Regions from separate parts of the Bacteroides zoogleoformans genome, predicted to be linked through region 3. Evidence: riboswitches for the same ligand, from Rfam matches in the RefSeq annotation. Region 3 holds a riboswitch; each other region holds the start of a gene.
The links. A riboswitch is a leader RNA that binds a small molecule or an ion and turns the genes downstream of it on or off. The one in region 3 is predicted to bind cobalamin.
Positions count from the first base shown of each region.

Region 1: another riboswitch for cobalamin. It lies ahead of C4H11_RS08790 (ribonucleoside-diphosphate reductase subunit alpha); the one in region 3 lies ahead of C4H11_RS11210 (TonB-dependent receptor).
Region 2: another riboswitch for cobalamin. It lies ahead of C4H11_RS10010 (TonB-dependent receptor plug domain-containing protein); the one in region 3 lies ahead of C4H11_RS11210 (TonB-dependent receptor).

Region 1 is NZ_CP027231.1:2,122,617-2,133,462, reverse strand. It holds gene C4H11_RS08795 (ribonucleotide-diphosphate reductase subunit beta) at 6-1,055, opposite strand; gene C4H11_RS08790 (ribonucleoside-diphosphate reductase subunit alpha) at 1,071-3,590, opposite strand; cobalamin riboswitch at 3,661-3,878, opposite strand; gene C4H11_RS08785 (hypothetical protein) at 4,270-4,674, shown strand; gene C4H11_RS08780 (YgjP family zinc-dependent metalloprotease) at 4,695-5,402, opposite strand; gene C4H11_RS08775 (head GIN domain-containing protein) at 5,661-6,524, shown strand; gene C4H11_RS08770 (hypothetical protein) at 6,910-7,392, opposite strand; gene C4H11_RS08765 (RNA polymerase sigma factor) at 7,382-7,891, opposite strand; gene argB (acetylglutamate kinase) at 7,994-8,767, opposite strand; gene speA (biosynthetic arginine decarboxylase) at 9,025-10,846, opposite strand, start outside.
Region 2 is NZ_CP027231.1:2,419,451-2,430,296, forward strand. It holds gene C4H11_RS09980 (biotin--[acetyl-CoA-carboxylase] ligase) at 1-489, opposite strand, end outside; gene C4H11_RS09985 (MmcQ/YjbR family DNA-binding protein) at 473-829, opposite strand; gene C4H11_RS09990 (YraN family protein) at 869-1,237, opposite strand; gene C4H11_RS09995 (S41 family peptidase) at 1,237-2,997, opposite strand; gene C4H11_RS10000 (hypothetical protein) at 3,253-3,486, shown strand; gene C4H11_RS10005 (nucleoside deaminase) at 3,702-4,118, shown strand; cobalamin riboswitch at 4,201-4,390, shown strand; gene C4H11_RS10010 (TonB-dependent receptor plug domain-containing protein) at 4,496-6,475, shown strand; gene C4H11_RS10015 (YncE family protein) at 6,489-7,652, shown strand; gene C4H11_RS10020 (PKD-like domain-containing protein) at 7,690-8,814, shown strand; gene C4H11_RS10025 (PKD-like domain-containing protein) at 8,856-9,968, shown strand; gene C4H11_RS10030 (DUF4465 domain-containing protein) at 10,011-10,846, shown strand, end outside.
Region 3 is NZ_CP027231.1:2,674,753-2,685,598, reverse strand. It holds gene cbiB (adenosylcobinamide-phosphate synthase CbiB) at 1-721, shown strand, start outside; gene C4H11_RS11215 (putative transporter) at 750-2,438, opposite strand; cobalamin riboswitch at 2,747-2,955, opposite strand; cobalamin riboswitch at 3,001-3,207, shown strand; gene C4H11_RS11210 (TonB-dependent receptor) at 3,342-5,702, shown strand; gene C4H11_RS11205 (hypothetical protein) at 5,770-7,053, shown strand; gene C4H11_RS11200 (sirohydrochlorin cobaltochelatase) at 7,095-8,048, shown strand; gene C4H11_RS11195 (PepSY domain-containing protein) at 8,119-9,624, shown strand; gene C4H11_RS11190 (ATP-binding protein) at 9,638-10,846, opposite strand, start outside.

The DNA of each region.
Region 1 (10,846 bases), 550 kb from region 3:
AAGAATCACAAATCATCCTCTAAAGCAGTACTCTTGGCATAGGTCGTGCTTTTAGCTTCAAAAAAGTCGGTCTTCACCATATTGGCATTGGAGTATTGCGACACCCAGCGCATGCTCTCAGGCTCCTTGCGATGGTCTTCGTACAAGAAGCCGAAGCCCAAGCTGTGCCAACGCAGGTTGCCGAGATAAAAGATATATTCCTCCAGCATCTGCTTGTTGAGTCCCTGTATGTCGTCGCCTATGACGTATTGCCCCCACTCTATCTCCTGCCTCACGCCTTCGCGCATCATGCTTTCGTACACGCCTATCTTATCGGGAGTGAAGAGTTCGGGTTCTTCTTTCTTCAGTTCCAAGATGATGTTGCGGAACAGCCACAGATGGGTGTTCTCGTCGCGGTTGATATAGCGTATCTCTTGGGCCGAGCCCGACATCTTGCCGTTGCGGCTCAGGTTATAGAAGAACATGAAGCCGCTATAAAAGTAAATGCCTTCGAGGATGTAGTTGGCAATCAGCGTCTTCATCAGCGTGAAACCGTCCTGACTATTCTGAAAATCATTGTAACAATTGCCGATAAACGTGTTTCGCTTCAGCAGATGTTCATCCGTTTTCCATTGATAGAGGATGTCGTTACGTTCTTCCGGACTGCAAATAGAGTCGAGCATATAGCTGTAGCTCTGGCTGTGTACGCACTCCTGAAAGGCTTGTATGTGCAGACAGAGATTCACTTCGTTTGCCGTGATGTATTCGCTTATGGTAGGCAGGTTGTTGCTTTGAAGCGAGTCGAGGAAAACAAGGAAACTCAGAATCTTGTCGTAGGCCGTGCGTTCGGCTTTCTCCAGATGGGGATAATCCTTTATGTCTTGAGTGAGATTGATTTCTTCGGGTATCCAGAAGTTGTTCATGGCCTGCCGGTACCAGTCGCTCACCCACTTGTAGCGCATGTTGTTGAAGTCGTTCAGATTGGTCGTATTGCCGCCAATCATTTTCCTGAAGCGGAGTTCGATATCGCCTTCGGGATTAAAAAGAGCGTTCTTTTTCAGTTTTTTTATTTCCATAATCGTTCGTTTTGGTTAGGATGCACAACTTTCACATTCTTCTACTTCCAAGGACTTGCTGCGGACGTAATATACGGTCTTCACTCCGCACTCCCAAGCCAGCAGATAGAGATTCAAAAGTTGGCGCATGGTGAATTCGTTGGTGATGTACAGGTTCATGCTTTGCGCCTGGTCTATATGCCGTTGGCGGATGCCCGCAGCACGCACGCTCCACGATTGTTCCAGCAGATAGGCGTCTTTGTAGAGCCAATAGGTTTTGTCGGAGAGGCCGGGCGCCACCCGCGGAAGCATGGCTCCTTTTTTCTCTTCGAGGAAGAAACGTTTCATCACCGGGTCGATGCCCGCCGTGGTTCCGGCAATGATGCCGGTGCTGCTGGTGGGGGCAACGGCCAGAAGATAAGCGTTCCGCATCCCCTCTGTGGCAACGGACGCCGCCAGTTGCCTCCATTGGGGCGAATCGTATCCGCGCTTGACGAAGTAGCTGCCCGTCTGCCAGTCGCTTCCTTCAAAACAGGCGTACTTTCCTTTCTCCTTGGCCAGCTCCATGCTGGCACGGATGGCGGCATAGTTGATGCGCTCGAACACCTTATCCATGAAGCGGAGATGTTCTTCGCTCTCCCAACGGATGCCGCGCAGGGCGAGCGCATGGTGATAGCCGCTGACGCCCAGACCGATGCTGCGGTAGCGGTGGTTCGTGATTTGCGCGAAAGGCAACGGGTAGAAGTTCAAGTCGATGACGTTGTCCAATGCCCGGACCACGGTTGCCACCTTTTCCTGCATGCGCTCCTCATCCTCCAAAGGCAAGTGCCCCAACGAGAGGCTGGCAAGGTTGCAGACCACAAAGTCGCCGGGGCGGACCGTCTTCACCACCACCGTATCGCCATCCGTCGTCCGGATATCGGTAGAGACGGATTCGATGGCCGACATGTTCTGCGCTATCTCCGTGCAGAGGTTGGAGCAGTAGATGATGCCTTTATGGGGATTGGGGTTGGCCCGGTTCACCGTATCACGGTTAAAAGTAAAGGGTGTGCCTGTCTCCACGGCGGAACGGAGTATCAGCCTCACGATGTCTTTCAGGCTCATGCTGCGGCGGGATAGGCGCGGGTCGTTCACGCAGTCCCGATACCTCCGCTCCCACTCTTCTCCGTAATAATCTTCGAGGCAATAGCCTTTCACGGTCATGATTTCATTGGGGCAGAACAGGTGCCATTGGTTGTTCAGGTCTTCTTTCGCCATCTGCCAGAAGAGGTCGGGATAGCACACGGCGGGAAAAATGTCGTGCGCCTTCATGCGGTCGTCTCCGTTGTTGGTGCGGAGCTGCAAGAATTCGGGCAGGTCTTTGTGCCAAACATCGAGGTAGACGGCCACGGCACCCTGCCGCATTCCCAATTGGTCGACGGCCACGGCAGTGTCGTTCACCAGCTTCATCCAGCGGATGACACCTCCGGCCACGCCTTTGAAGCCCCGGATGTTTCCACCCGTGGCGCGCACCTTGCCGAAGTACATGCCCATGCCGCCGCCGAACTTGCTTACGGTGGCAAAGTTGTCGATGCTGCGGTATATGCCTTCGAGGCTGTCGGGCACGGTATCGATAAAGCAACTGGAGAGCTGATGGTAGGGCTTCCGGGCATTGGAAAGGGTGGGCGTTGCCATGGTCACTTCCAGCAGGCTCAGCATATCGTAGAATTTCTTCACCCACTGCAACCGGTCGTGCTTTTCGGGCAGGGCCAGATGCAAGGCGATGCCCAGAAACATTTCCTGCACCGACTCCATCAGCTCCGCCGAGCGTGTGCGGATGAGGTATCGCTTATAGAGCAAGTCCAGCCCCGAATAGTTGAAGAGCTTGTCGCGTTCGGGACGGATAAAGCCGAAGGCCATTTCTATCTCTTGCCTCGAATAGGCATTGAGTATATAGCTGCCGTACAAAGCCTCGTCCGTGAGATAGCATAGTTTGTCGTAGTAGGATTGGACATCCGCTTTCTCCGTCTGCACTTTCAGTTCTTTCGTCATACGGAAGTTGAGCAGCCGGGCGGCGATAAACTCCCAGTCGGGAGCTTCCTGCGTGGTGAGTTCCACGGCAGCCTTGATGAGCATCGCCAGCCGTTCTTCGGCCGCCATGTCGGGCTTGCAGAAGCCTGCGAACTTCTCGGCCAAGACGTTCAGGCTGTATTCACTTCCCGGAAAGTCGTTTTGTATCTCTTTCAGCACATCGACTATGGCCTCGTCTTTTGTTCCATTGACAATCTGCGTGAGGGCTTTCCTCCGTTCGGTGCGCTGCCAGCGATAAAGTATGTAGCTTTTGGCCTCGGCATAGAAGCCGTGTTCCATCAAACTGCGCTCCACCTCGTCCTGAATGCACTCCACCGCACGTTTGTCTTCGTTCCGGTTCAAGAACTGCTCCACTTCATCGGTTACGGCATGAAGGGCTTCGTCAGTAATGTCCTTGCCCGTGCCAACAAAACTTTTGCGTATGGCAATGGCTATTTTCTCTCTGTTATAGGACTCCACAGTCCCATTCCTTTTAACTATCTGCATGTGATGTTTTTAGATTTGAATAAAAATACTCGTACACAGTTTGCCACCGTTCCCTAATCCCACGAGCGGAACCGGCTTTTCGAGAATGGCAGGTCTTCTGACTGACTCCTCGTTTCCAACGCCTTCCCGCAATCTCAAACGCTGTTTTCAAGAATGCAGTGGCAACAGGTTGTGCCGGAAATTTCGGCGGAGCTTCACAGCAGCGGGACTGTCCGGGATTTCCACCCGATTCCCTTTTAATCCGGACGGCGGGAAAATCCGCCCGAAACCATTGTGGGGCAAAGATAGCACAAATTGTAATTATTACATTATTAAATCTACTTAAAAGTACAGATTCCCACTCTCGGAAAGAAAAGGCATTCACTGCGAAAAATATTACCAAAAAAAGAGCGCTTGAAAGAGGCAAGAGAAGACGAAAAAGAAGAAAGAGGATCAGTTCCGTATCGAGGCTACCTAAGTCCTATACTTAGGGTATCTATATAATACTTTGGTCAACCCCTCTCAGAAGTGTTTCTGGCGAGGGATGGAGCGCATCCCCGTTTCTCTCGAAGAAAGAGGTTTCGGGCATGATAAACAATCGGTACATCCGCTCCCCTTTCCTCATTCTATTATACACTGAAAAGCAGTCAATCCGAATTTATTCGCTACATTTGCAGCATTCTCTAAACAAACTCCAACTATGACACACCGTCTGAACACCAACAAGCAGTTTATGGTAGGTAACGGCATCCTTGCTTTCGCCGTGATTTTTGTAGTCGTCATCTTCGTTTACATGAGTATGAGGTTGCAGCAAAAGAAAGAGGAGAACCGAAGCTTCGCAGAGACATACACCATCACACTGACCAAAGGGTTCGCCGGTGACTCGCTCTCCCTGCTCGTCAACGACAGCCTGCTGACAAAGCTGAGAATCACGGAAGAACCGTTTGAAATGGAAGTGAAGCGCTTTGCTGAACAAAGCGCACTGATGATTGTGGACAACCTCACCGACCGGCTCTTCTTGTTTGAATTGAGCGAGAAGGGAGGCAACTACCGGTTCGAAAAAGAGAACGGAGAGGTGAAACAACTGTCGCAGACGCAGGACTGACAGCCGGAGGCACGCACACCTCAAAACTCCGTGCGATATTGCTTCAATTCCATGCGCAAGGCTTCCGCTCTGCCCTCCGTCAGCTTGTCTAATAAAGCCCAAAAGCGTTCGCCGTGGTTCATTTCGCGGGTATGCGCCAACTCATGAAGCAATACGTAATCTATCAGATGCTTGGGAAGAAGAACCAAATAATAGGAAAGATTGATGTTGCCACGCATGGAACAACTGCCCCAACGCCCGCTGCTGGAGTTAATCTTCACACTCTTATAAGGCAGGTTGTGCTTCACGGAAAGCATATACAGACGGGGAGGAAGAACAATCTTCGCATTACGCCGCAGGGCCTCCTCAATCACCTTGCGCAACCAAGATTGCAGGTTTCTGTCCGAGAAATCCGCATCCGGCGGACAGATAATCTCCATTTCGCCTAACTCCGAACGGGACAAGAAACGTGCCCTCTGCCCTGCCACCAAAGTCAGCTTAAAGAACTCCGTATCGATACGGTAATCCAAATCTATCAACTTGCGGTTCTGTTTCTCTCCGGCAGCCCTCAAGCGCGGACGAAGCTCCTCCAAAGCTCTCTTCACCTCGGCAAGAGACGTTCCGGGAGGCACCGTGACGTGGACACCGTCTTCCCTCGTCCGAAAGATGAGACGACGCGCACGGGCATTGATGCGAATAAGCATACGCCCGAACTCCTTGTCTTCCAATATGTGTTCCTTATGTTCCATAATGACAAGGCAAAAGAACGAAGATTTGACCGGAAAAACAAGTATTCGCCCGCCAAAAGCGAACGGGGTGTCCGATAACGAACACACCTTTAAAATCATATCACACTAATATACAACAGATTAACATTATGGCATGAAAATTGAGTCAAGTATGCTGACGAAGTTCCTTTCAAAAAAAAGCGCATCTGCATGCAACTTTTACGAAAAGTACTGCGTCTAACAAATAAAGACGAATACCAAATCAAAAAAAGAACGAAAATGAAGAGCTTAACAACAATCATTACAATCGCTTTCTTGGCTTTCTCCACCACCGCCTGTTCGCAACAGCACAGTTACTATTCGAGAGGTTTCTTTAAAGGGAAAACTATAAAGGCCAGCAAGAACTATGTGACGAAAGTCATCAAAACGGACAACTTCATCAGATTGAGCGTAGCCGGCAGTCCGGACGTCAGCTATACGCAAAAAGCCGGCAAACCGGAAGTGAAAGTGTACACTTCGGACAACATCATAGACCTGCTGGACATCCACGTGAAGGACAATACACTTCACATCGGTTTTAAGAAGAATGTAAGCGTAACCTACGGCAAGCTGGAGATTAGCGTTTCAGCAGAGAAATTGAACGGAATTGCCGTGGCAGGTTCGGGAGATGTGGAGCTGGCCAACGGACTGAAAACAGATGAACTCAAAATCTCCGTGGCAGGTTCGGGCAACATCAGCGGAGATAACATTTCCTGCACAGACCTCAGCATCTCCATCGCCGGTTCGGGCGACATCAACAGCAGCAACATCACTTGCAATAACCTCAAAACCTCCATTGCCGGCTCAGGCGACATGAAACTGAACAATGTGACGGCTGTATCGGCCGGCGTATCCGTAGCAGGTTCGGGCACCGTCATTCTGAACGGAAGCACCCCGGAGGCCGCATACAGCGTGACTGGTTCGGGTGACTTATTCGCATCCGATTTTGTTGCCAAGAGGGTTTCCGCCAATGTAACCGGTTCGGGCAGCATCAAATGCCATGCCACCGACTTCCTGAAAGTGCGCACCAGTGGCAGTGGAAGCGTAGGCTATAAAGGCAATCCGGAATTGGACTACCCGAAAAAAGGATTGTACAAGCTTTGATTAAGAGGATAACGGTCATGAAATCAGCGCCTGATAATAGCAGTGCAGGTGGCTTTTCTGCGACACATTCTCTTAAAAGGAACAGGCTTCTAAACAAAAATCTCTCTTAAATTACCTATAATATTAAGAAACAGCATCTAATATGGAGAATGGCAAAAGGTTTCCGTGAGGAAGCCTTTTGTTTTTTCATCCCAATGGAGAGGAAGTGCATGAAAACATAAAAGGGACACCGCATCTCGCGGTATCCCGTCTATCTTAGTTAGTTACTATAAATGTTTTGAGAGAATTGAAACTTCACAGCCTCAACTTGTTTTAATAAAGCACACTAACTATATTATGTTTAAAGCAAATGAAAATATTATTTTATAATTGCAAAGAAAAATATCTACTCTTTGATTTCCTTCTCCTTATCCACAAGGCGCAGGCTGTCTATCACCTGACTTTCCTTAGCAACGGTCGTCTCTCCGGAAAGAGCCACCGAGGGAGCGGAAATCTGTTTACCTATGGTATCAGCCGAGGCCACTTCCTTCACATCGGAAAAGAATGAATGTTGCATCACATTGCCCAGTGAAAGAATCGCCGCCACTACCGCAGCAGCCTTGAACAAGGGTATGAAGCGTGCCGCCAGCGTCAAACGCTTTGCTTTGACTACCGGGACTTCTATTTCGGCCAATACCCGCGCATCGAAATCTTCGCCCAAGTGCACCTCCTGCTGAAGTTGCTCGTATACGAACAATTCTTTATATCGAAGCAGATGTGCGGGAACATCGCTTCCGCTGAAGAAAGCGCGCAGTTGCGCTTCCTCTTCGAGGGAGGTTTCGCACTGCCAGTAGCGCTTCAAGAGTTGTTCTATATATTTAGAGTCCATAACCTTCTGTATCTATAAACTTTTGTTTTACTTTTTGCCGTGCCCTGAAGAGGTTCACTTTTACCTGCTCCTCGGTCAAGTTCAGGACAACCGCTATTTCTTTATAACTCTTGCCTTCGACATCCCTGAGCTGCATAATCAGCCGTTGTTTTTCGGGAAGCTCGTTCATCAACCGGTGTATCAATGCCATCCGTTCTTTATTCACCAGCTTGTCGTAAGGGTTCGATGCATCGGCGAGCTGCTCCATGTCAGGGGTGAATTCCACGGTGTGGGCATCCTTTCGCTCGCTCCGGTCTATCGCCAGATTCTTTGCCACTGTCAGGCAGTAAGCCTCGACCGAACCGAACTGCGCCCATTCATCACGCTTGTTCCAAACCCTTATCAGCGTTTCTTGCACAATATCCTCTGCTTCTGCCCTATCGAACGTGATTCGCAGAGCCAGCCGGAAGAGTTTGTCTTTCAGCGGAAGAATATCATTACGAAAGCTGAGTTCTTGCATCTCTAATAAGTTGACGGTTAAGTATCCAGAAAGTTACAGGCAAATACTATTTTTTTTTGCTTCTGATGTACTTTTTCTTTTGCTTGCCCAAAAGAAAGTACATTAACGCACCATCCTCGTCCCTCCCTCTTCTCCGATAGCCGCAACCGAAGTGATGATTACTTCGGAAACCCCGGAGGTAATTGCCTCGAAAGCATTTTCGAGCTTCGGAATCATGCCGCCTTGAATCACTCCCTCGGCCACATATTGTTTGAACTCGTCGGGAGTTATGTGTGGAATCACGCTGTCATCATCGTTCTCATTGCGGAGCACGCCTTTCTTTTCAAAGCAGAACACTAAGGTGACATCGAACAGCGAAGCAAGGGCTTTGGCGATTTCTCCGGCAATGGTGTCGGCATTCGTGTTCAGCATGTTGCCTTCGCCGTCGTGCGTCAGCGGAGCCATCACCGGGATGATGCCTTTGCAAATAAGGTCGGCCAGCAAAACGGCGTTGACTTGCTTCACATCGCCCACAAAGCCGTAGTCCACCTCTTTCACCGGTCGCTTCACGGAACGGATGGCATCCATGTCGGCTCCCGTGAGTCCCAATGCGTTGACGCCACGTGCCTGCAAACCGGCCACGATATTCTTGTTCACCAATCCGCCATACACCATCGTCACTACTTTCAGGGTTTCGGCATCGGTGATGCGGCGGCCGTTCACCATACGGCTTTCGATACCCAGACTTTCAGCCAGCTTGGTGGCCGAACGTCCGCCTCCGTGCACCAATAGCTTATGCCCCCCGATAGCCGCAAAATCATCCAACAACTTACGGAGGGTGGCTTCCTCCTCCACTATTTTGCCGCCTACCTTGATAACAGTCAGTTTCTCTTTCATTGCTTCCATATAATTCGATTATCCGCAAGATGTCCTTGTGCCGGCTTCCGGCAGACAGTCGCAGACACGATGCGGATAATCAGTTCTCATATATAATTAAGGTGTATACACTCCGGTTTCTTGAAGAAAAAAACCGTATGCATCAGCGATTAACGATTAGGGGTTAGGATTGGTAAGTGAAGGTATTCTTTGGAGGCTGGTTCGCTTTGCAGATACACCCCGCCCAACTAACCGCTAACCACCATACGCTAACCGTTCTATTCCAAATACGTGTATCCGTATAGTCCGGAGCGGTAGTTGGACAAGAATTCCTTGCCCTCCTCTACCGAGATGCGGCCTTCCTTGACGGACTGCGTAACCCACGTTTCCAGTGTGCGCACCAGTTTCTTGGGGTTATATTGCACGTAGTCCAGCACTTCGGCCACGGTTTCGCCGTCAATCAGCTGGTCGATGGTGTAGCCCTTGGAGTTGACAGACACGTGTACGGCGTTCGTATCGCCGAAGAGGTTGTGCATATCGCCCAGAATCTCCTGATAGGCTCCTACGAGGAACACGGCCAGATAGTAGTTTTCCTTGTCGCGGAGCGAGTGCAAAGGCAGCGTGGTGGTATCGGAACGCGAAGTGACGAAGTTGGCAATCTTACCGTCCGAATCGCAAGTCATGTCCTGCAAGGTGGCTTCGCGGTCGGGACGTTCGTCCAGCCGTTGGATGGGCATGATGGGGAACATCTGGTCGATGGCCCAAGAGTCGGGCAATGATTGGAACAGTGAGAAGTTGCAGAAGTATTTGTCGGCAAGCAGCTTGTTGAGTTTGCGAAACTCTTCGGGCACGTGCTTCATGTTTCCGGCAATGGTGTTGATTTCGCGGCAGATGCTCCAATAGAGCTTTTCTATCTGCGCACGCGTGTTCAGGTCGACAATGCCGTGGCTGAAGAGGTCGAGGGCCTCTTCGCGAATCTGTTGCGCATCGTGCCAAGGTTCGAGCATACTGCGCTGGCTCAGGTTGTCCCAGATGTGATACAGTTCCTTCACCAGTTCGTGGGCATCTTCACCCGGTTCCCAATCATCGTCCATTTCGGGCAGGGAGGCCGTCTCCAGCACTTCGAAGATAAGCACGGAGTGGTGAGCGGTGAGGCTGCGGCCGGTTTCGGTGATGATGTTGGGATGCGGAAAGCCGTGTTTGTCGGCAGCGTCGACAAAGGTGGACACCACGTCGTTGACGTACTCCTGAATGGAATAGTTGACGGAGCTTTCGCTGTTAGACGAGCGTGTGCCGTCGTAGTCCACCCCCATGCCTCCGCCGGTATCCACAAACTCGATGTTGAAGCCCGATTTGTTGAGCTGCACAAAGAATTGCGAAGCCTCGCGCAAGGCATTCTTGATGCGGCGTATCTTGGTTATCTGACTGCCGATGTGGAAGTGTATCAGCTTCAGGCAGTCTTTCATTTCTTTCTTCTCCAGAAAGTCGAGCGCTTCGAGCAACTCGCTTGAGGTAAGGCCGAACTTGCTGGCATCGCCTCCGCTTTCTTCCCACTTGCCGCTTCCGCTGGAGGCCAACTTAATGCGAATACCGATGTTAGGTCTCACTTTGAGCTGCTTCGCCATCTTGGCGATAAGATTCAGTTCGTTGAGCTTCTCCACTACAAGAAAGATGCGTTTGCCCATCTTCTGCGCCAGCAGTGCCATTTCGATGAAACTCTCGTCCTTATATCCGTTGCAGACAACCAACGAGCCGGGGTCGGTATTGACACCGATTACGGCATGCAGCTCCGGTTTGGAACCTGCTTCCAATCCCAGATTGAACTTCTTGCCGTGCGTAATCATCTCTTCCACGACGGGACGCATCTGGTTCACCTTAATGGGATAGATAATAAAGTTCTCGCCTTTATACCCATATTCATCGGCGGCCTGCTTGAAACAGCAGGACACCTTCTCGATGCGGTTGTCCAGAATGTCGGGAAAACGAACCAGCACGGGCGCCGCCACGTCGCGTAGCTGCAACTCGTCCACCAGTTCTTTCAAATCGACGGCTACGCCGTCTTTGCGCGGTGTCACCACTACATGACCTTTGTCATTGATA
Region 2 (10,846 bases), 260 kb from region 3:
GGTGATTTGTTTCAATGATACGGGGTTGGGGGCATCGCTGCGGAAGAGCTCCTGATTGATATTGATTCCGATGCCGGCAATGGTGCGTGCGATGCCGTGCCCTGCAAGGTTGTTCTCTATCAATATGCCGCAGATTTTCCGGTCTTTCCAATAGATGTCGTTCGGCCATTTGATGGTAATCTCGTCCGTCCATCGGCTGAGCTCTTCCTTGATGGCGAGAGAAACGATTTGCGAGAGGATGAATTGCCGGCGGGCTTCCAAAAAAGTGGGATACAGTACGAAGCTGAAAAGCAGATTCTTGCCGTCTTCGGCTTCCCAGGTGTTGCCGCGCTGGCCTTTCCCGGCTGTTTGATACTCGGCGACAACGGTCGTGAATTCCGCAATCGCCTCCTGTCGCTCATTGCAGAGCGTATTGAGATATTGGTTGGTAGAGTTCGTTTCATCCAAAGCGACCAATGGGAACGGGAAGGTGTCAGGGCAGGGCCTCATATTCGGTACGCATTTTCTTGGTGAAATTCTTCAGAACTTCTTCGTAGGAGTGGTCTATCAGGTGCTTCACCAGCTTATCGTCGGCATCTCCGTCCAGAAACACCTGATTCCAATATTTCTTGTTGAAGTGCCAAGCCCCTTCAATGGCGGAATAACGCTCGCGCAGTTCGAGCGCATATTCGGGGTCGCACTTCATCGTAATTCTGTCCGGAGTGTTGAGGTTGATGCAAAGAAACATCTTCCCCATCACCCTGATGACGAGGAAGTCATCGCCGAACGGTAAATCCTCCGTTGCCGCTTTTTTTCTCAGGCAATATTCGCGCGCACTTTCTATATCCATGCTATATACATTAATGATTCTTCGTGTCTCATTCTCTTTCTATCCGAACATCGGCGGATAGAAAGCATCCTTGATGTGCTCTATCCTGAATGCTCCGGGTTGGCCAACGGCCGTAATGATGTCGAAGCGAACGGCGGCATCTATGCCGAAGTGTTTGATATAGGCGTCGGCGGCTATGACAATGCGACGCTTCTTCTGCCAGTTCACGGCATCCTGCGGCTCGATATAGTCCGTATTTCTGCGGGTCTTCACCTCTACGATGATCAGCTCATCGTCTTTGGCGGCAACAATGTCCAGTTCCAGATGATTCTTCCGCCAGTTGCGATGAAGGATGCCGTAGCCGTGTTCCTTTAGATATTCGGCTACGGCATCCTCTCCGGCTGTGCCAAGCTGATTGTGCCCGGCCATCAGTCTTCCTCGTATCTTTTCAGCATGCCGTTATAGCCCGGGCGGTATATGGCGGGAGCTTTGATTTTCTGAACTTTCAGAGTCTTGCCTGTGCCGCGTGTGGTGCTACCCGTCATCACAATCTTTCCGGTAATCAATTCGATGGCCTTGGCATACAGAGGCTCATCGTCTGTGCCGTAATCCGGATATACTTTGATTGGAACCACCTCGTCCATGTTCCAGTCAGGCTTGAAGCCATTCCCGTAGTCTCCGAATCCTTTGGCGTTGTAGCTTTGGAATGTGATGGGCACTACTTCATAGACGTGTCCTTCAACAGCAAAGTTTTCCACTTCCATACCTACATTTTTGCCTGTGGTGGTTTTGCCTATCAATATCACTTCCAAATCGATTCCTCGCAGGCTGTTGATTACCAATTCACTCGATGAAGCTGTACCTCCTCCCACGAGGCAGTATACTTTGTTCAGCCTGAGGCCGCCCTCTGTCAGCTTTTCATCCAGATTGGAATAGAGGTCGGGGTATGCGAACTTCCATTCCTCGCGTTTGTTGCCGCGTTTTTTCATTCTTTCTTCATTGTAGCGAAAGCTCGAAAAAACTTTTCTTTCAGCGGCTTCGGCGGCGATACAGCTTGCTATCAGGTTGGCGGACATGATGTCTCCACCTCCGTTGTAGCGTAAGTCCAGAATCAGATCGGTGACGTTTTGAGCCTTGAACTTCTTGAAAGCGTCGAACAGTTCTTGGTCGAAAGACGCTTCGAACTCCGAATAGACTAAATAGCCTATCTTGTGCCCGTCTATCTCTGCCACTTTGCTTGTGATTACGGGGTTCAGGTATATGGCGTCCGAAGTCAGACTGATGTTTTTGATTTCTTTCAACTTTCCTTTTATAATCTCCATTTCCGTTAAGGTGAGAGATGAAATGGCATCCGGCATCTGCAATGCGTAATATTTACCTATCCAATTGCTTTCGTTTAGCCTTTCATTGTTTACCTTGCCGATTATGGAGCCTCGCTTCAGGTCTGCGGCCGTAGCGGGTGAGTCGGGATATACACCTTGTATGACGAAGCAAACAGAGTCTTTGCCTATACCGAAAGGAGTGATGCCCGTGATGCCGAAGCTATAGCTGAGTTCTTTTTCCACCAGCTTGGCACGGGTCTTGGTGACGGGGTTTTTCTTTCGAATATAAGAGAAGAGCCTGTAGTAGGTGTTCCCATCATCTCCTTTGTATGGCTTCTTATCCAAGGTGTTGGTTTTCATGGACTTCAGAGACTCATAGAAGAAGTCTTCATAATTCTTCGTATAGTCAAGGGTCAATGTCTTGTATTCATCGTTCCACAGATAGTTTGCTTTTAGATACTCGGCCACCTTGATATTGACCTTCATGTCTTCTGTGGCGGGGGCTTCACCGATGTTTTGCTTTACATCAAAGTTTATGGTGGAATATCCGTCCACTTTGATGCTGATGGTCGAAGTACGCACCTCGGAGGTGCCGGTGGTTGTTGAAAGCTTCAACGTGCTTGGCCCTTTTTCGCCCGACGGAGTAAGTATGGTGCACCAATCAGAGTTCGTGGTAGCCGTCCATTTGGCCGCAGCATTGAATGTGACGGACAATATTTCGCCCGGAGTAATTTCTACCGCCTTTCCTTCTTGCCAGCTTTGGCCGGTTATGCCGGGCTGAATGGCGTCGTCATCATCGTGGCACGAACCAAGACCTATTGTTGTCAATGTGAACAGGATGAAAATAAAATAATGTTTCAGTTTCATTTTTCTAAGTTTTTTAATGGCTCCCAAAAATACATATTTAATCGTTAAGTAGAAATGATTCTAAGAAAAACTTATGATTTGGCGAGCGGTTGATTTCAATTTGCTGTCAAAATACCGGCCGGCAGAAACACTATAGCCTTTCTCTTGTCCCGACGCCTTATTTGTTCGATAAACATTCCTGTAGGTTGTCCGGGGCGTAAAAAACATGCCGGTTCGTTTTGTTTTTGCGGAAGTAAAAGTAATTTTGCAAAAGAAATGAGAAAGAGAGACAAAGCGTGTGTGAAAGCAACGCCCGAAGAACCGAAACGCGAGCAGCGCATGGTCTGCCTGATGAGCGAAGAAGAACAGCGGATTGTGGACCGTTATCTGGAAAAGTATAAGATAACGAACAAGTCGCGTTGGCTGCGCGAGACTATCCTCATGTTCATCCATAAAAACATGGAAGAGGATTATCCGACCTTGTTCGGCGAACATGATATGAGGAGGTGAAGGAACCTTTGCCGTATCAAAACCCTGTCGGAGCCGTACCTGCTCCGTATCTATAGGAGCGGAGGTTATGCGGAGGTTATACGGAGTTGATACGGAGTTGATACGGAGGATATACGGAGGTTATACGGAGCTGATACGGAGGATATGCGGAGCAAGAATGAATGAGGACAAACCGATAGAATAAATCAGATATTTTCGTGGACGATACATTTTATATGAAGCAGGCGCTTCTTGAAGCGCAAAAGGCCGGTGAGCGGGGAGAGGTTCCCGTGGGGGCTGTAGTGGTATGCAAGGATCGCATCGTGGCCCGTGCACATAACTTGACGGAAACATTGACCGACGTCACGGCTCATGCCGAGATGCAGGCCATCACTGCCGCTGCCGCGACTCTTGGAGGGAAATACCTGAACGAATGTACGCTTTATGTCACGGTGGAACCTTGTGTGATGTGTGCCGGCGCCATCGCTTGGGCGCAAGTGGGACGCTTGGTGTTTGGCGCCGAAGACGCGAAGCGGGGATATCTGCATTATGCGCCGCAAGCATTGCATCCCAAAACGGCAGTGCTGAAAGGAATACTTGCAGAAGAGTGTGCCGGATTGATGAAAGAGTTCTTTATTGCGAAGCGTCGCTGACTTATGATTTTTTCTTAAAAAAACTTTGCTGTTTTTAAGAAAAAATCATACCTTTATACCGCATTTGGTTCATCGCGTTTGTTGGATTTTGTCCTGCTTGGGACTTTCAATTTCACACAACCGGATGATTAAAAGGGAATCGGGCGTAAATCCCGAACTGTCCTGCAGCTGTAAGTCGCGTTTCCGGGCAAGCACAATGTCACTGAGATTCTTGGGAAGACGTTTGCCACCGGGCGACAAGTCAGAAGACCTGCCTTTGCGTTGTCATTCAAAGCACCCTCGGGATGGGCTAAGATTGAAAAATGTCAAGAAGAATATTCATACGTAGCAAGCGCCTGCTATCGGCGCTTGCATTGTGTACACTCGCAGAGTGTGCCATGGCACAGCGTGTCGGGGGGACGGACAGACCGAGCCGCCTCGACAGTATCCAACATCTATCGGAAGTAGTCATCACCGCCCGGCAGACCGGGCATGCCGTTATCCCCGTACAACAACTCTCGGGCAAGGAGCTTCAACGACTGAGCGTTCACAGCGTGGCCGACGCCATGCGTTACTTCGCAGGTGTACAAATCAAGGACTATGGCGGTATCGGCGGACTGAAAACCGTCAACGTGCGTTCTTTAGGCACCAACCATACGGGAGTTTTCTATGATGGCGTACAACTGGGCAATGCGCAGAACGGTCAGATAGATTTAGGCCGCTTTTCACTCGATAATATGGAGGCTCTGCAACTCTACAACGGGCAAAAGTCCACCATTCTGCAACCCGCCAGAGATTTCGCATCGGCATCGGCCGTCTATCTGCAGACACGCAAGCCCGAATTTGCCGGGAAAGACAAGAAAGATAACCTCAATATTGCACTCAAAGCCGGGTCGTTTGACACCTATAACCCTTCTGTCCTGTGGGAACATAAGCTTTCCGACAACCTCAGCTCCCAGCTCAGCACCGAGTATATGACTACTTCGGGACGCTACCGTTTCCGCTATGCCAAAAAGAACGGATACGATACCACCGAGGTACGCCATAACGGCGATGTGCGTGCTTTTCGTATGGAGACAGCTTTGTTCGGCCGGATTCCCCGCGGCGAGTGGCGTGCCAAGGTTTATTTCTACAACAGCGAACGCGGCTTCCCCGGTGCCGCCGTGCGCGAAGAACCCGGCAAGTTCCGCCATCAAGACCGTCAATGGGACACCTCGGTGTTCGGACAAGGTTCGCTGCGCCGCCAATTCACCGACCGTTATACACTGCTTGCAAATGTCAAAGCGGCTTACGATTACCTGCACTATCTCAGCGACCCGCGGCTGGATGTGACCACGATGTACACCGACAACCATTATCGCCAGACCGAAGCCTACTTCTCGGCCTCGCACCTCTATGATGTATGCGAATGGTGGTCGGTCTCCCTCTCCAACGACATACAGTACAACCATCTTAATGCAGACCTCGTGAACTTTGTCTATCCTACACGGTGGACGTTTCTATCCGCCCTGTCTGCAAGTCTGCATTGGGACAGGCTCTCCGCACAATTCTCGCTGCTCCATACTTATGCCGCCGACCATACCCGCAAGAGCGGCGGGGCGGCCGGCGATAAAAGCAAGCTGACTCCCACCGTGGCATTCAGCTACAAGCCATTCGTCACCTCGACCGACCAACTTGCACTTCGCGCTTTCTACAAACGCATATTCCGCATGCCCACGTTCAACGACCTCTATTATACCTTCATCGGCAACAAGGAATTGAAGCCCGAATACACCACGCAGTACGACGTCGGGCTTACATACGGCAAGTCCCGGCCCGGCCGCATCCTCAAAAGGATAGAGTTGCAAGCCGACGGCTACTACAACGAAGTGGAGGATAAAATCGTGGCTATGCCCACCAGCAACCAGTTCCGCTGGACAATGATGAACTTCGGCTTGTGCCATATTTGGGGACTTGATGCCTCGGTAAAGGCAGACTGGCGCTTGGGAAAGGCCGATGTGTCTTCTCACGTCACATACACTTACAACAAGGCGATGGACCATACGGACAAGAAAAGCCGCTTCTACGGCGGACAATTGCCCTACGTCCCGTGGCATGCCTTTTCGGCCATCATCACCGCCGCCTATCGCCAATGGACGGCCAATTACAGCTTCATCTACACCGGCGAGCGCTACGAGGCGAGCGCCAACATTCCGGAGAATTACACCAAGCCGTGGTATACCAGCGACCTGTCGCTGTCGTGCAGTTTCCCTTTCCGCAGGTGGGTGTTACGAGTTACGGCCGAAGTCAATAATATCTTCAATCAGCAATACGAAGTGGTGCAGTGCTATCCCATGCCGGGTACTAACTTCAAGATAAAACTGAACGTCATCATATAAAAAAGGAGGAAATATGGAGAAACTCTTAAGGTATTTTCTGTTTTGCTTTGCACTCAGCCTGTCAGTATCTGCCTGCCGCAGCGACGACGAGAACATCATCCCTCATCAGGAGGAGCAGGTGGAGCCCTCGCCGGAGGATCTAAGCACCGACATTAAAGGGTTCTTCCTGCTCAACGAGGGGAACATGGGATCGAACAAGTGCACCCTCGACTACTACGACGCCTTGACGGGCAAGTACATCCGCAATATTTATGCGCAAGCCAATCCGGGTGTGGTGCAAGAGTTGGGCGACGTGGGCAACGACATACAGATTTACGACGGCAAGATATGGGCGGTCATCAACTGCTCTCACTTCGTGGAGGTGATGAACCAGACCGATGCGCGGCACATCACTCAAATCTCCATTCCCAACTGCCGCTACATCACCTTTTCCGGCCGTTATGCTTATGTCAGTTCTTACGCCGGCCCCGTGCAGTTAGACCCCAATGCCCGCTTGGGATACGTGGCCAAGATAGACATCGACCGCCTGGCTGTTGTAGATACTTGCAACGTGGGGTATCAACCCGATGAACTGGTGGTTTACGACGGCCGGCTCTACGTGGCCAACTCGGGCGGTTACCGCTTCCCCAACTACGACCGCACCGTGTCTGTCATCGACTTGCAGACTTTCCGCGTCGTCAACACCATCGATGTGGCCATCAACCTTCATCGGTTAGAGGTAGACCGGCAGGGCTACATCTGGGTTTCATCGCGAGGCGACTACTATGGTGTACATTCCAAGACCTACGTCATCGACCCGCGTACCGATACCGTTTGCGATGCTCTCGACGTGGCGAACACCGAAATGACCCTGTCGGGCGACTCCCTCTATATCTACGGAACGGAATGGAGCTACGTCACCAATTCGTGGACTTTCAGCTATGCCATTATCGATACCCGAAGCCGGGATATCGTCACCCGTCGCTTTATCACGGACAATACGGAACGAAGAATCAAGATGCCCTACGGCATAGCTGTCAACCCCGATACGCACGAGTTCTATATCACCGATGCCGGCAATTACGTATCTCCGGGAGACCTTTATTGCTTTACTCCCGACGGGTGTAAGAAATGGAGTGTCCGCACGGGCGACATACCTGCACACTTCGCCTTTACAAAGAAGAAACTTCATTATTAATCACAATTATATTACTCATTTAAACATTTTAGCACGTATGAAGAAGTTAATGAATTTAGGCTGTGCAATGTGCATTATTGCTTTCGCATTCACAGCGTGTAGCAAGGATGATCCGGAGCCTTTAAGCATCGGTTTGGCGGCACAGTATGAAACGCTCAACTGCAAGGTGCTGGATATTAAGCCGACCATTGCCAACGGCACGGCCGCCAAGTACAAATGGAGCTGTGGAGACTCTATCTACAGCACGGATGACGTCTTTACCTTTATCACAGCGGAAGTGGGAAAGAAAGACTTCGTGCTCACCGTGACCGATGCCGAAGAGAAGGTTTACACCGCCAATTTCGCCATTAATGTGACGGACGGAGGATATAAGAATATACAGACCTCCGTTATAGAATATGACCCGGCACCGTATGAGTTTATCAATACTTACGTGATTAAGAACAGGAACAAAGCTGCAGTAATAAAGGAGTTGAACGATATGCTGAAAGCCGGTAAGATGTTTAAGGAGATCGATATGGAAAGGGCATCCCGCAGAGGGCTTCCGATAGGGAGCATGGGCGGTTCTGCCGTACTGGGCTTCGACCACACGATTGTCAATGTGCCTGGCGAGGACGATTTCAAGATGGAAGCATTGCCGGATACCGGTCTGTCAGGTGTGGTATATGTGGCTTACGATAAGAATAAAAATAGCCTGCCCGATGAGGATGAGTGGTATGAGCTGAAAGGCGACAACTATGGTAAAGAAAAGGTGGAAAACCCGAATGCCTTCGTCACCTATTCATCCGTGGTTTATGATCAGGACTGGAACGAGTTTGAGATCCATTATAAGGATGATTTGGAAAAACAGCCCTTAATGGTAGGGGAGGCTTGTTTTCCCGGTTACGACGATCAGGGTAATTTCATGAAAGATTCCGGATGGAGAGAACTTCCATTCACGATTAATTATAAAAGAGTTTTTGCCAATGAGGATAGAAAAGGGTATGTGTGCAATTTTAAGAACGCATTCAATATAGAAAACGCGGTGGATCAAAAGGGAAATAGCGTGAATCTGCCGGGTATCGACTTTATCAAGATTGTTGCCGGAGGCTTTGTTTTTAATGAAGGTACTCTTCCCGGTATAGCTGTTAGGGATATATATGACTGTCATTTAACCAAATGACTTTTTGTTTAACCAATGTTTTACTTTAAACTTTTTTTATCATGAGAATAAAATTGTTTGTATTGAGTGTAATGGCTTTGGCCTTTGCAGGTTGCAGCAAGGATGATCCGGAGCCTCTGACTATCGGTTTGCAGGCACAGTATGAAACGCCCAACTGCAAGGTGCTGGATATTAAGCCGACGATTGCCAACGGCACGGCCGCCAAGTACAAATGGAGCTGTGGAGACTCTATCTACAGCACGGATGAAGTCTTTACCTTTATCACAGCGGAAGTGGGAAAGAAAGACTTCGTGCTCACCGTGACCGATGCCGAAGAGAAGGTTTACACCGCCAATTTCGCCATTAATGTGACGGACGGTGGATATAAGAATATACAGACATCCGTTATAGAATACGACCCGGCACCATATAGGCATATCAATACTTATGTGATTAAGAACAGAGATAAGGCCACGGTGATGAAGGAACTGAACGATATGCTGAAAGCCGGTAAGAAGTTGGAAGAAATCAATATCCACAACGGCTACCGCAGAGGTCTTCCGATAGGCTATATGGGCGGTTCTGCCGTATTGGGGTTCGACCATACGGTTGTCAATGTACCGGGTAAAAACGATTTCAAAATAGGAGCATCACCGGATACCGATATAACAGGCGTGGTGTATGTAGCTTACGACAAAAACAAAAACGGGATGCCCGATGAAGATGAGTGGTATGAACTGAAAGGGGATAGTTATGGTCAAGAAAAATATGAGTATCCGAATTCATACACCAAATATTCTGCCCCTTATGATTTTAGTGAGTATGGATATATGAAACTCGATATTGAAGACAGTTTTGGAATAAGCGGTACTACTCGCATTTTACGAGGTTTCCCCGGATATGATGATCAGGGTAAGTATATGGAAGGTTCAGGGTGGAGAAAACCACCATTCACCCTTTATTACAAGGCAGTAGATGTCAATGATGACCATTTGGGGTATATATGTGATGCTATTAATTTCTTTAATATAGAAAACGCAATAGACAAAAATGGGAAGAGCGTGATTTTGCCGGGTATCGACTTTGTCAAAGTTGTTGCCGGAGGTTATCATATCAAAGCTTCTATTATCGGTCTAACTTTAAGGGATATTTATGATTGTCATTTAACCAAATGACTTTTTGTATAACCAATGTTTCACTTTAAACTTTTTTTAATTATGAGAACAAAATTGTTTGCATTGAGTGTAATGGTATTAGCCTTTGCAGGTTGCCAAAACACAGAGTGGGAAAACGATTCAGCAATCGTTAACCAAAGTACAAAAGAAGTAAAGGCCTTGATAAACAGGCCTGTGGTAATGGAAGCCCCTGTCAAGGGTGCCGATTCGTATGCGTGGTTCCGGAACGGAAAGTTGGTTTCTACGGATTCCGAATACACTTTCCAAGAAGAGAAGTCCGGAATGTACGATGTGGTGTTGGAAACCTCTAAGCGTGGCGTGCAGAGCAGGGTTACTTATACAGTGACCAACTCTATCAGCCTTAGTTCGGAACTGAATCAGTTCGTGCTGAATTCCGACAACGGCATTCAGCCTCCCGGGCAGACGGGCTACTATTGGAATCAGACTTATACCAATACGAAGTTCCACGAGACTCCTCATTTTACTTTCTCGCACACGGGTACTAATTCCGGTTATGGATATTGGGACGGGTTCACCGTTTCCAATGTGTACGACAGTTCTAATTTCGGCACCTATACGACGGATACCATCCATTCGGGTTCCGTCAATTGGATTGCCCATCAGTGGGGGTGCATGGACAGGGATAACAGCAATACCAACTTTATGTTGGGCTATTGGGGATATTACGGTAAGGATATTCAGAGTTTCCCTATCGACCCAGAAAACATTCCTTATCCTACCGCTTTCACTGAAACCGGCTTCTCGAATTGGATCAAGTTAGGAGACGGTAATACCAACTATACTGTGACGTCTATCAGCTACACTAATAGCCCCTGGGCTTACTACGGCTGCAAGGAGGGCGACGGATTCGCCACGCC
Region 3 (10,846 bases):
GCTGCGACAAGCGGCCTTTTTTTCTTCGGGTTTGCTCCTGAGTTTGCAGATTCTCCTGATATTCTATTCTTTGGCCGGCACTACCCTGATTCGTGAGGTTCGCATGGTGTTCAAAGCAATAGACAGCTCTTCGGAGGAAGGAAGGAAACAAGTGGCACGCATTGTGGGGCGCGACACTTCCCGGCTCTCGGCGCAAGAAGTGCGCACAGCCGCCCTCGAAACACTTGCCGAAAACCTCAGCGACGGGGTAATGGCTCCTCTGTTCTGGTATCTGTTGCTGGGCGTTCCCGGCATGCTCGCTTATAAAATGGTGAATACATTGGACTCCATGATAGGCTATCAGAATGAACGTTACCACCGCTTCGGCTGTTTTGCCGCCCGTATGGACGATGTAGCCAACTACATTCCCGCCCGTCTGACCGCCTTTCTGATGGTGCTTGTCGCCGGACGACCTTCTTTGCTCCTCTTCGTCGCCCGATATGGCAAGCAGCATGCCAGTCCCAACTCCGGCTATCCGGAAGCCGCCCTCGCCGGTATTCTGGACTGCCGCTTCGGAGGTCCTCACGACTATTTCGGCGAAGAGGTGTGGAAACCTTACATCGGAACCAATCCCCGGACGCTGACAACAGAAGATATGCAATTGGCCGTACGCATCAATCGTCGTGCCGAGTCTTTGATGATTCTGCTTGTCATCCTGTCCGCCACACTGCTATACTTGTGAAGTCAAGAGCCGGATAAAATTTATATCCTCACCCCAACACCAGTATCAGCATCTGAGCCGTGAGCACCCGCAGAAACATGGTCAACGGATAAACCGTGGCATAGCCTACGGCAGGAGCGTCGCAAGAGGTCAGTTCCGAAGAATAGGCCAATGCCGGCGGATTGGTGTTCGCACCGGAAAGCACACCGATGAGCGTGAAATAATTCAGCTTCCATAAATAACGTCCCACCACGCCGGCAATGAGCAAAGGCAACACCGTGATGATGGCGCCATAAGCAATCCACACATAACCGCCTTCATGAATGATGGTATCTACAAAACCTTTTCCTGCCCCGAGTCCCACACAAGCCAGAAAGAGAGAAATCCCGATTTCGCGTATCATCAGATTGGCGCTCATCGTGGTATAAGTTATCAGCTTGTAGCGCGGCCCGAAACGGCTGATAAGAATGGAGACGATGAGCGGTCCTCCCGCCAGTCCCAGCTTCACGGGTTGCGGAATGCCGGGAAACATGAAAGAAATGCTTCCCAATATACAGCCCAAGGCAATGCCCAGAAAGATGGGAATGAGATTGGGATGGTTCAGCCGCTTCAACGAGTTGCCCAGCACCTTCTCGGCATGCCCCATCGCAAGTTCGCTGCCCACAACCGTCACCCGGTCACCCATCTGCAATTGCAGGTGCGGGGCCGCCACCAAATCGACGCCCGAACGGTTCACGCGCGTGATGCTCGCTCCGAAATTCTTGCGTATCTTCAGTTGCGCCAGCGACTTACCGTTCAGCTCGGGTTTGGTGATAAGAAAACGGCGGGATATCAGCTTCTTGTCCACCTTCTCCCACTCCACCGTGATTCTTCTGCCCAGAAAGGCGATGATAGCCTCCACGTCCTTGGGGTCGGCAATGAAGAGAATCTCGTCTCCTACATGCAGCACCGTGTCGGCACTTGCCAGCTCCGCTTCTCCGTCGCCTCCGCAATGGCGTATGCGCGAGATGACAAACGCGCGGTTCAGCAACGGCTTCGCCTCTTTTATCTTCTTGCCTTCTATGGCTTCATTGCGTATCTCCACAGAGACGGGGCTGACCGTCAGCTCCTGCTGCTGCCCCAATCCGCATTCGGCTTCCTTCTCTTCCCTGCCCGCATCTACACGGAACAGAAACTTCAGTGCCAGCAGTGACAGAATGCAGCCGATGACGCCCAACGGATAGGCCACGGCATAGCCCAAAGCTATTTCAGGCGCGTCTGCTCCGCTCAAGTCACTGTTGGCTTGCTGGGCGGCACCCAGCCCCGGAGTGTTCGTCACTGCCCCGGACAAGATACCTACCATTGTGGTAATGGGTATATCTGTAAGTATATGAAGCAGGACGGCAATCAGTACGCTGACGAAAACAGCCAGCATGGCCAGCATATTCAGCGTAAGCCCGCCTTTTTTGAAAGCAGAGAAAAAACCGGGGCCTACTTGCAGGCCGATGGAATATACAAAGAGAATCAGTCCGAACTCCTTCAGGAAGTGCAGCAGATGTTCGTCCAGATTCAAGTTGAAGTGCCCGAAAACGATACCCACAAACAATATCCAAGTGACACCCAACGAAATGCCCGCCACCTTCACCTTTCCCAACATAATGCCGAAAGCGATGACGAGTGCCAGAATAAGAACGGAGTGAGCCACTCCACCTCCCCAAAGATCGGGATAACCCTCAAAAAGGTTTCTTAATAAATCCATAGTTTCTAAATTATTATATTAAAACAATCGATAATCGGGCTTTGAGAAAGAATGTAAAGTATCCCCACAGAAATCACTTCTCCGGGGATACACACTTTACACATTGAAACAGCTATTAATATAGGCCTATTGCCGTGTTTTCCCTGCCATCAGCCATAGACTGATTCAATATCGGGTTCGATTTCATTTGAGTATATCGCACTCTACGGTGCACTAAAATGCAGACATGCCCCGGTTGCAGGCATACCTTTCAAAATCCGAATGTTGACAATTGTTCCTTGCACTGTCTTCCTAATCCCACGAGTAAAGGCAGCATTTAATGAATGGCAGGTCTTCTGACTGACTCCTAATCTTGAAGCCTTCCCGATACATGCGGTGCAAGTATCAGTGGCAAAGGTTCTTTTCAAGACATCAACAGAGCTTCACAGCAGCGGGACTGTCCGGGATTCACACCCGATTCCCTTTTAATCCGAATGACGGAAACGTTCATCCGGAACCGATTCAAACGCAAAGATAATGGAAATAGTAAGCAATACAAAAAAAAGACGTTTATTTTTTTCTTATCTTTGCCGCCGGTTTTGGTTCGCATCCTCCATTCCATGGAGAGAAACGCGATGAAAAGGGAATCAGGTGCAAATCCTGAACAGACCCGCTGCTGTAAGTCCTTTCAACATCTTTGAGTATTCTGCAAGCCACTGTCCGCCGATAAGGACGGGAAGGCATTCAAAGAGGGATAAGTCAGAAGACCTGCCAAGACGATACGGTTTTAGCGCTTTCGGGAAGAATAAAGCAACAAAACATCGAGTCGAGGTTTTCCTGTTTCATTTTATAATGAGAGAATCTTTCTCTTTGTTCTTTTTCGCCTCCTTTGAAAGTAAGTTTATAATGCCTAAAGGAATCGGAATGAGAATAACCGCCTATCTGTCATTGATATTCATCATGCTGCTGCCTGCCTGTATTACGGCGCAGAATAAAGTCACTCTATCCGGGAAAGTCACCGACCGGAACGGAAGTCCCATCGCTCAGGCTGCCATTGCCGTAGAGGGCACAACGTATGGGACGTATTCCGATGACTCCGGCAGATATTCGCTGCAAGTGGCTGCGGGCAGACACACCTTCGTGGCCTCCTTTTTGGGCTATCACGCCGTGAAGCAGTCTCTTGACATCCGGCAGGACAAAAAGCTTAATTTCACATTGCAGGAAAATGCCGTGGCGCTGAATGCCGTAGAAGTCTATGGCAAAACCCGGACGCAGAAAATCAAGGAAGGCGCTTTCACCGTCAGTGCCCTCGACGTAAAGCCGATGGTAAATTCGTTGAATAACCTTAATAATCTGGTGAACCGCACAACCGGCATCAAGGTCAGAGAGGAAGGCGGGGTCGGCTCTGACTTCGATCTCTCCATCAACGGGATGTCCGGCAACTCCATCCGCTATTTTCTGGACGGAATGCCGCTGGATGCCAAAGGAAGCGGCGTTTCATTGGCAAATCTGCCGGTCAATATCATAGACAGGATTGAAATATACAAAGGCGTGGTTCCGGCATTTCTGGGAGCCGATGCACTGGGAGGCGCCATTCATATCATTACGAGGCAGGAAAAGAAACATTTTCTGGATGCTTCTTACAGCGTCGGCTCTTTCCACACCCACCGCGCCGACCTCAACGCGCAAATCGCAGAACCCAAGACAGGGCTTATCATCAGGCCTACCGCAGGTGTGAACTATTCGAAGAACGACTATCGGATGAAAGACGTAGAGATGCGCGACGAAAGCGGAGATAACTTCATCATCGGCAATCCCAAACGCTTCCACGATGCCTACTTCTCGCTGTGGGGGCAGATAGAGGCCGGAGTAACCGGAAAAAAATGGGCGGACGAGCTCTTCGTCTCAGCTTCTTATTCCCGGACAGACAAGGAATTGCAGACAGGCTCCGTACAGAGTAAGGTGTATGGAATGGCCGAAAGGAAGTCGGACGCATGGAACGTGGCGGCACGCTATCGCAAACGGCATTTCATTCTGAAAGACATGCAGTTGAGCGCCTCCTTCTCTCATACCCGGGATCATTCCCTGACCATCGACACTGCCTACCGCAAGTATTACTGGGATGGCGGCTACATTGTGAGCCAGCGCAACGAGATTATGGGCAGACAACCTTCCATGCGCCACTACAAAAGGCCGCTGACCATCATGCGCACCAACCTCGACTATCGGCTGAACGACCGCCATAACCTCAACCTGAACTATCACTTGAGCCGCATCGGAAACGACCGGTACGATGAGATCGACGAAGAGTTCACGCCTTCGAACGACGCCGTGACCAAACACATCATAGCCCTTTCCTACAACCAATTGCTGCTTGATGGGAAGATGAACAACGTGTTCTTTCTAAAAGATTACATCAACCACCCGAACATCCGACAGACCGACCGGCCCGGTGTCACAGGTTCCCGAAATGTGCAAGGCTCCACCACCCGCAACTATGCAGGTTACGGCGCCGGAGCAAGATATACCGTGGCCGAACCTTTGTCCGTCAAAGCATCCTACGAGCACAGCGTAAGGTTGCCGGTGGCCCGCGAACTGCTCGGCAACGGTACCACCATCTATGCCAACGTGGCCCTGAAACCGGAAAGCAGCGACAACCTCAACGTCTCACTGTTCGGCACATGGCACCCCTATGCCGGACATACGGTTTATTACGAAGCCGCCGCCTTTCTGCGAAACGTGGACAATTATATCCAAACCACCGTAGCCGAAAAAGAGGGAACCATGCAATACACCAACGTGCCAGCAGTACATATCAAAGGCCTGGAAGGAGAAGTGCGTTATGACTGGCAGTCCAAGCTCAGGCTTGCCGCCAATATCAGCTATCAGGACGCACGCGACCAACAGAAGCTTAAAAGCGACGGAAAGCCCTCGGCCACCTACAACAACCGTGTGCCCAACCGCCCGTGGCTGTTCGGCGGTGCCGAAGCCTCTTATACTTTCGGCAATCCGGTGTTGCCCGGCGGCAAATTGCGCCTGAACTGCTCCTATCAGTGGGTGCACTGGTATTTCCTTACATGGGAAGCCTACGGAAGCTATGAAAACAAAGCCCGTATCCCCACCCAGCACATCTGTAACGCCGACATCACCTGCTCCTGGAATCACGGGCGCTACAACATCGCCCTGGAGTGCAGCAATTTCCTGAACCGGACAGTCTATGACAACTATAAACTGCAAAAGCCCGGACGGGCCTTTATGGCCAAGTTCAGGCTCTTCATCGAATGATGGGGATGCCTCATATCCCGAATCAACCAATCGTTTCAATCCATAAAACCATAAAAAGTAAAACAGTATGAAAAAGATTAAATTTACGCTTCTTGCCTTCATGGCAGCCATGACGGCATTTTCGTTCACAGCTTGCTCTGACGATAACTCTGAGCCCACTCCCGACGTACCGGCAGTCGATGAGGGGAAATATCACTTCGACCTCTTTGTCACGGTGGACGAACATGGCGGCATGAGCAGCGGGAAAAGGACTATTGTCAACAGTACCGCCTCTCTGACGGCCGACAAGGGCGTCATCACCATCAAAAGAGAGGGATCCGAACTGAACAACTTCTCCATGGAGTCCATCTCCAAAGGTAAATACTATTATCAAGTCAGCGACAAAGGGTTCGTGAAGTATCAAATCAAGAACAACTCCGTCAGAACCATCCAAGAGCGCCCGTTCAAGACCAATACCTACAAAATACGCTCGTACACGCACGCATGGTTGAACGACCGCACACTCGTCATCATGTCCGCCAACGGAAAAGCCGACAAAATCATCTGGACCAAACTGAACGCCGATGACATGAGCATATCAGGCGAAGGCACGCTGCAACTCCCTCTGCCCGCATCCACTCTGGAGGGTCAAGAAACCAAGAAGTTCACCACATCGGGCATTCTCACCTACAACGAAAAGGCCGGCAAGCTCTACTACTTCTACTTCGGTAAGAGCGGAGGCACAGGCCCCAACAGTAAAGCCACCACAAAATTCCATACCGCCGTTCTCAATCCCGAAACGATGGCTGTAGAAAGCGACAAGGCAAACGCCAAAGCGGACGAAATGGCGGGAAGCGCCTACGGAGAGCTGATGCAGAACAGCGTGATGTATGATGAAAACGGCAACCTCTATCTGGCGGCGTTCAACCGTAGCAAAGTAGAAGAAGGCTGTTTGCTGCGCATCAAGAAAGGCGAAAGCGATATCGACCCCGCATACAGCGGCTATAAAAACACGGAAGGCAAACTGCTCACCGTCCAATACCTGGGAGGAAACAAGGCACTGATATATGCCCGCAACGATGCCAAAGGCACCAAAATAGACTCTTACAGCCACTACTACGCCATTGTGAACCTCTCCACCGGACAGAGCGAACGCCTGAAGTACAACGGCAAAGAGATAGCCTACAGCGGCGGCCGCTTCTCGCAGCGTTCCGTCATCTTCAACAACAAAGCCTATATAGGCGTGCACACCGAAGATGCCCCCAACTCCATCATCTATATCTACGACATCAAGACCGGTGCGATAGAAAAGGGTGCGGAAGTGGACGGACGCTTCTTCTTCGACATGATACGTGTCATCGAGAACGACTGATACCCCCCGACCATCCGGATAACAACAGACAGCTCAATCCTATGAAAAATAGTGCAGTCACTCTATTTCTCTTTCTCTGTGTACTCTCCCTCCTCTGCCAGGCGCAAGAGGGAGGGCATTACGAACACAGCGACTTGTCGGCAAGCCTGAAACCCGGCGAAAAGGCCGCCCTGCTCATGGTTCATTTCGGTACCACGCACCACGACACACGCGCACTGACCATCGATGCCATCAACGCCCAAGCGCAAGCGGCTTTTCCCGGGCAGGCGTTCCGCGAGGCATATACATCGCGCATCATCATCCGCCGCCTGAAAGAACGCGGCATCGAGAAGCAAACACCTCTGGACGCACTCCTGACGCTGCGTGGCGAAGGCTATACGCACATCATCATACAAAGCACCAACGTCATCGATGGCATGGAGATGGAATCTCTGCGCCGCGATGTGGAGGCTGTGCGCCCTTTCTTCAAGGAGATACGGGTGGGCACTCCCCTGCTCTATTCCGTAGAAGATGCCGGAAAGGTGGCGGATATATTGGCCCGCCGTCTCAAGGCGACGGTTTCCGGCAAGGAAACCGCCAAACGGCACTTCGTGCTCGTGGGCCACGGCACCCATACGCCCGCTACCGCCATCTACAGCCAGATAGACTATATGCTGAAGGCCGGCGGACTGACCAACTTCCATGTGGCCACCATCGAAGGATACCCCACTTTCAGCACCATGCTGGCGCAACTCAAGGCGGCAAAGGCCACTCGCGTGACGCTTGTCCCCTTCATGCTCGTTGCCGGCGACCATGCCAAAAACGACATTGCCGGCCGGTGGAAAGAGATGCTCGAAAAAGAAGGCTTCACCGTCAGTGTACATCCCGAAAGCTTAGGACAGATACCCGAGATACAAGAGATGTTCATCGGACACATCCGTTTCGGGCTGAAGCACCGCATACCCGACATCATGGAAAAGAAAGCGGCCTACGCCGCCGGAAAGGAGCCGGAATAATCTCCTCCGTCATCAGGCACTCCATATCACGGACAATCATCTTATGTTTTTACACCAAAATACGACGACAATGAATACCATTACCCGACTGATGTACACCATTCACAGGCTGCTGGGCACTCTGCTCTGCATCCTGTTTCTCATGTGGTTCGTCTCCGCCTTTGTGATGATGTACCACCGTTTTCCCCGTGTCGGTGCCAAAGAAAAACTGCTCAGACTGGAGCAGCTTTCGGCGGCCGCCGATTCGCTGCCGGACATTGCCTCCGTCATGGCGCGCCTCCCTCGCGGAGAAAAAGTAAAGAAGCTCACGCTCGAACGCACTTCGGGCCAAACCGTTTTCCACATCCGCACCGATAAAGGAGTACACCGCCTGCTGCCGGACCCCTCCGACTCATTGCCGGCAGCAGACCGCAGGCACATCCTCCGCACGGCCTCCTTGTGGTGCGGTGCCCCCATTGCCCGCATCGACACCCTGCGGTCATTGGATCAATGGATACCCTTCGGCGAACTGAAAAAGGAGATGCCCATCTATAAGATACACTTCGCCGACGACGACCGCACGCAGCTATACCTGAGTTCCCGGAGCGGTGAAGTGCTGCAACTGTCCGGCAAAAGCCAACGTTTCTGGGCATGGCTGGGCGCCATCCCCCATTGGGTATATTTCACCTGGCTCAGGCAGGATGCCGAGCTATGGAGCAAGACGATTATCTGGTTGTCGGGGTTGGGATGCCTGATGCTCGTTGCCGGCATCTGGGTCACGGCAGACGTATGGCGCAAGACGCGCCGCAACCGTCGCCGGGGCTTTGCTCCCTACCGCAAAAGATGGTATCACTGGCATTACGTCAGCGGCATCTTTTTCGGCGTCTTCGTCCTCACCTTTACCTTTAGCGGCATGATGTCCGTGGCCGACATTCCCCAATGGATTCATAAGCCCGTCCTGAAAGGCAATCCCGTGCAGGCGCTTCGTGCCCCTGCTCCTAAGCCCGAGGCCTGTCCGCTCGATTACCGCACGCTCATCGCCACCTATCCCGAAACCAAGCAGATAGAGTGGAGCAATTTCCGCCACCATCCTTATTATATCATAAGAGACGAAGCCACCGAACAATACATCGACGCAACCGACACGCTGCCGCATCCGCTGCTGCTGACGGAAAAAGAAATCCGGAATGGCGTGGAGAGCATATACGCCGCCGACAGCGCATTCGGGCATCGCCCTCCGCAAATGAGCGTCACGCAGCTCAATCGGTTCGAGACCTACTATCGCGACATGGGCGGCATGTATCGCGGGCGTCCCCAACTGCCCGTATGGAAAGTGAGCGTAGACGACCCCGACCGCAGTGTCTACTACATCCACCCCGAAACGGGCAATATCCGCTACGTCGACACCTCCTCGCGCTGGCGATACTGGTGTTACACCGCCCTGCACCGCATGCGTCTGCCGGGACTGAACTCCAATGCCGCCTTGCGCAAAACCGTACTCTGGATATTGCTGCTCGGAGGCACCGCCGTTTCCGTCACAGGCATAGCACTGAGCGTGAATTATGTACGAAGAAAATGCCGTGCGCTCAGGCGTTGAAGTTTCTTATGCTTCACAGCAACGGCGTCATGTAAAGAGGGAGGTATACAATACCTTCCTCTTTCTTTACATCTTTGTCATGTAGCACGTAAGGGGTGGACAGGTGCTTTCCGAACTTTGCGATACACTTTTTCAGCGAGGTGATGGTGTATCTGCCACCCGATTTCACTTCAATCGGCGATATGTTGTGGCGGCTCGTGGTTGTGGGCTTTGCAATCAGGAAATCTATTTCCATCCTGTCTTCAGCAGCGGCAGTAGCGGAACTTTTGCTATAGAAATACAGTTTATGCCCCGATGCTTTCAGCATCTGAGCCACCATATTTTCTACGAGCATACCTTCGTTTACTTCCAATTTTCCGAACATGAGTTTTTTGTAGAGTTCATCGCTCACAATATCCCGTTCATCAAAAGCATGACTGATGAGTAATCCCGTATCAGCCATATAGCATTTCAAGGTTGTTCTTTCTTCGTTCAGTTTCAGTCCGATGCTGGGTTCGGTAGCATTGTAGCAACAATTGATGATTTTGGAGTCACTCAACCAGAAAAAAGCCTCGGAATAGTCCCTCATGCGAGCCTCATTCTGTAAGGCTGCCAGTTTGAATTTCTTTTCGTGTTTTTGCAATTGTCCGGGTATCTCCTCGTAGATGGCCGCAACTTTCGTTTCCTGATTATCGGCATATTTATGGATGTCTTTACGATAAAGCGCCAGAATGTCGCGTTTTACCTCGTCCACATCCGCAAAGTTTCTGCCTTCTACATAGTTGGCAACGGCTTGGGGCATGCCGCCTACAATCAGATACTGGCGGAAATAGTCCAGTGCTTTCCGATGAAACACACCCATAGGTTCCAGTTTCTCGAACCGATTCCTGATATAGGGCATCATCGTTTCATCACCCATAGCCCACAAGAATTCCTCAAAATCCATCGGATACATTTCTACAGCATGTTCTTCGGATGGAAGCATGATATCCTTCACATTCTTTTTTATGGAAACAAGTGACCCGGTCTCTATATAATCGAAGCGCCGGTCTATGACCAAGTGCTTGATGGCAGCCCGTGCTTTGGGGCAGAATTGTATCTCGTCGAATATGATAAGCGAGTGGGCCTCTTCTCCGAAAGACTGGCGCGGAGTGAGTTTCTTGTTGAAATAGACTTGTAAATTCATGAACAAAGTATCCAAGTCGTCCATGTACAAATGGAAGAAGTCCATTATCTGGGGATT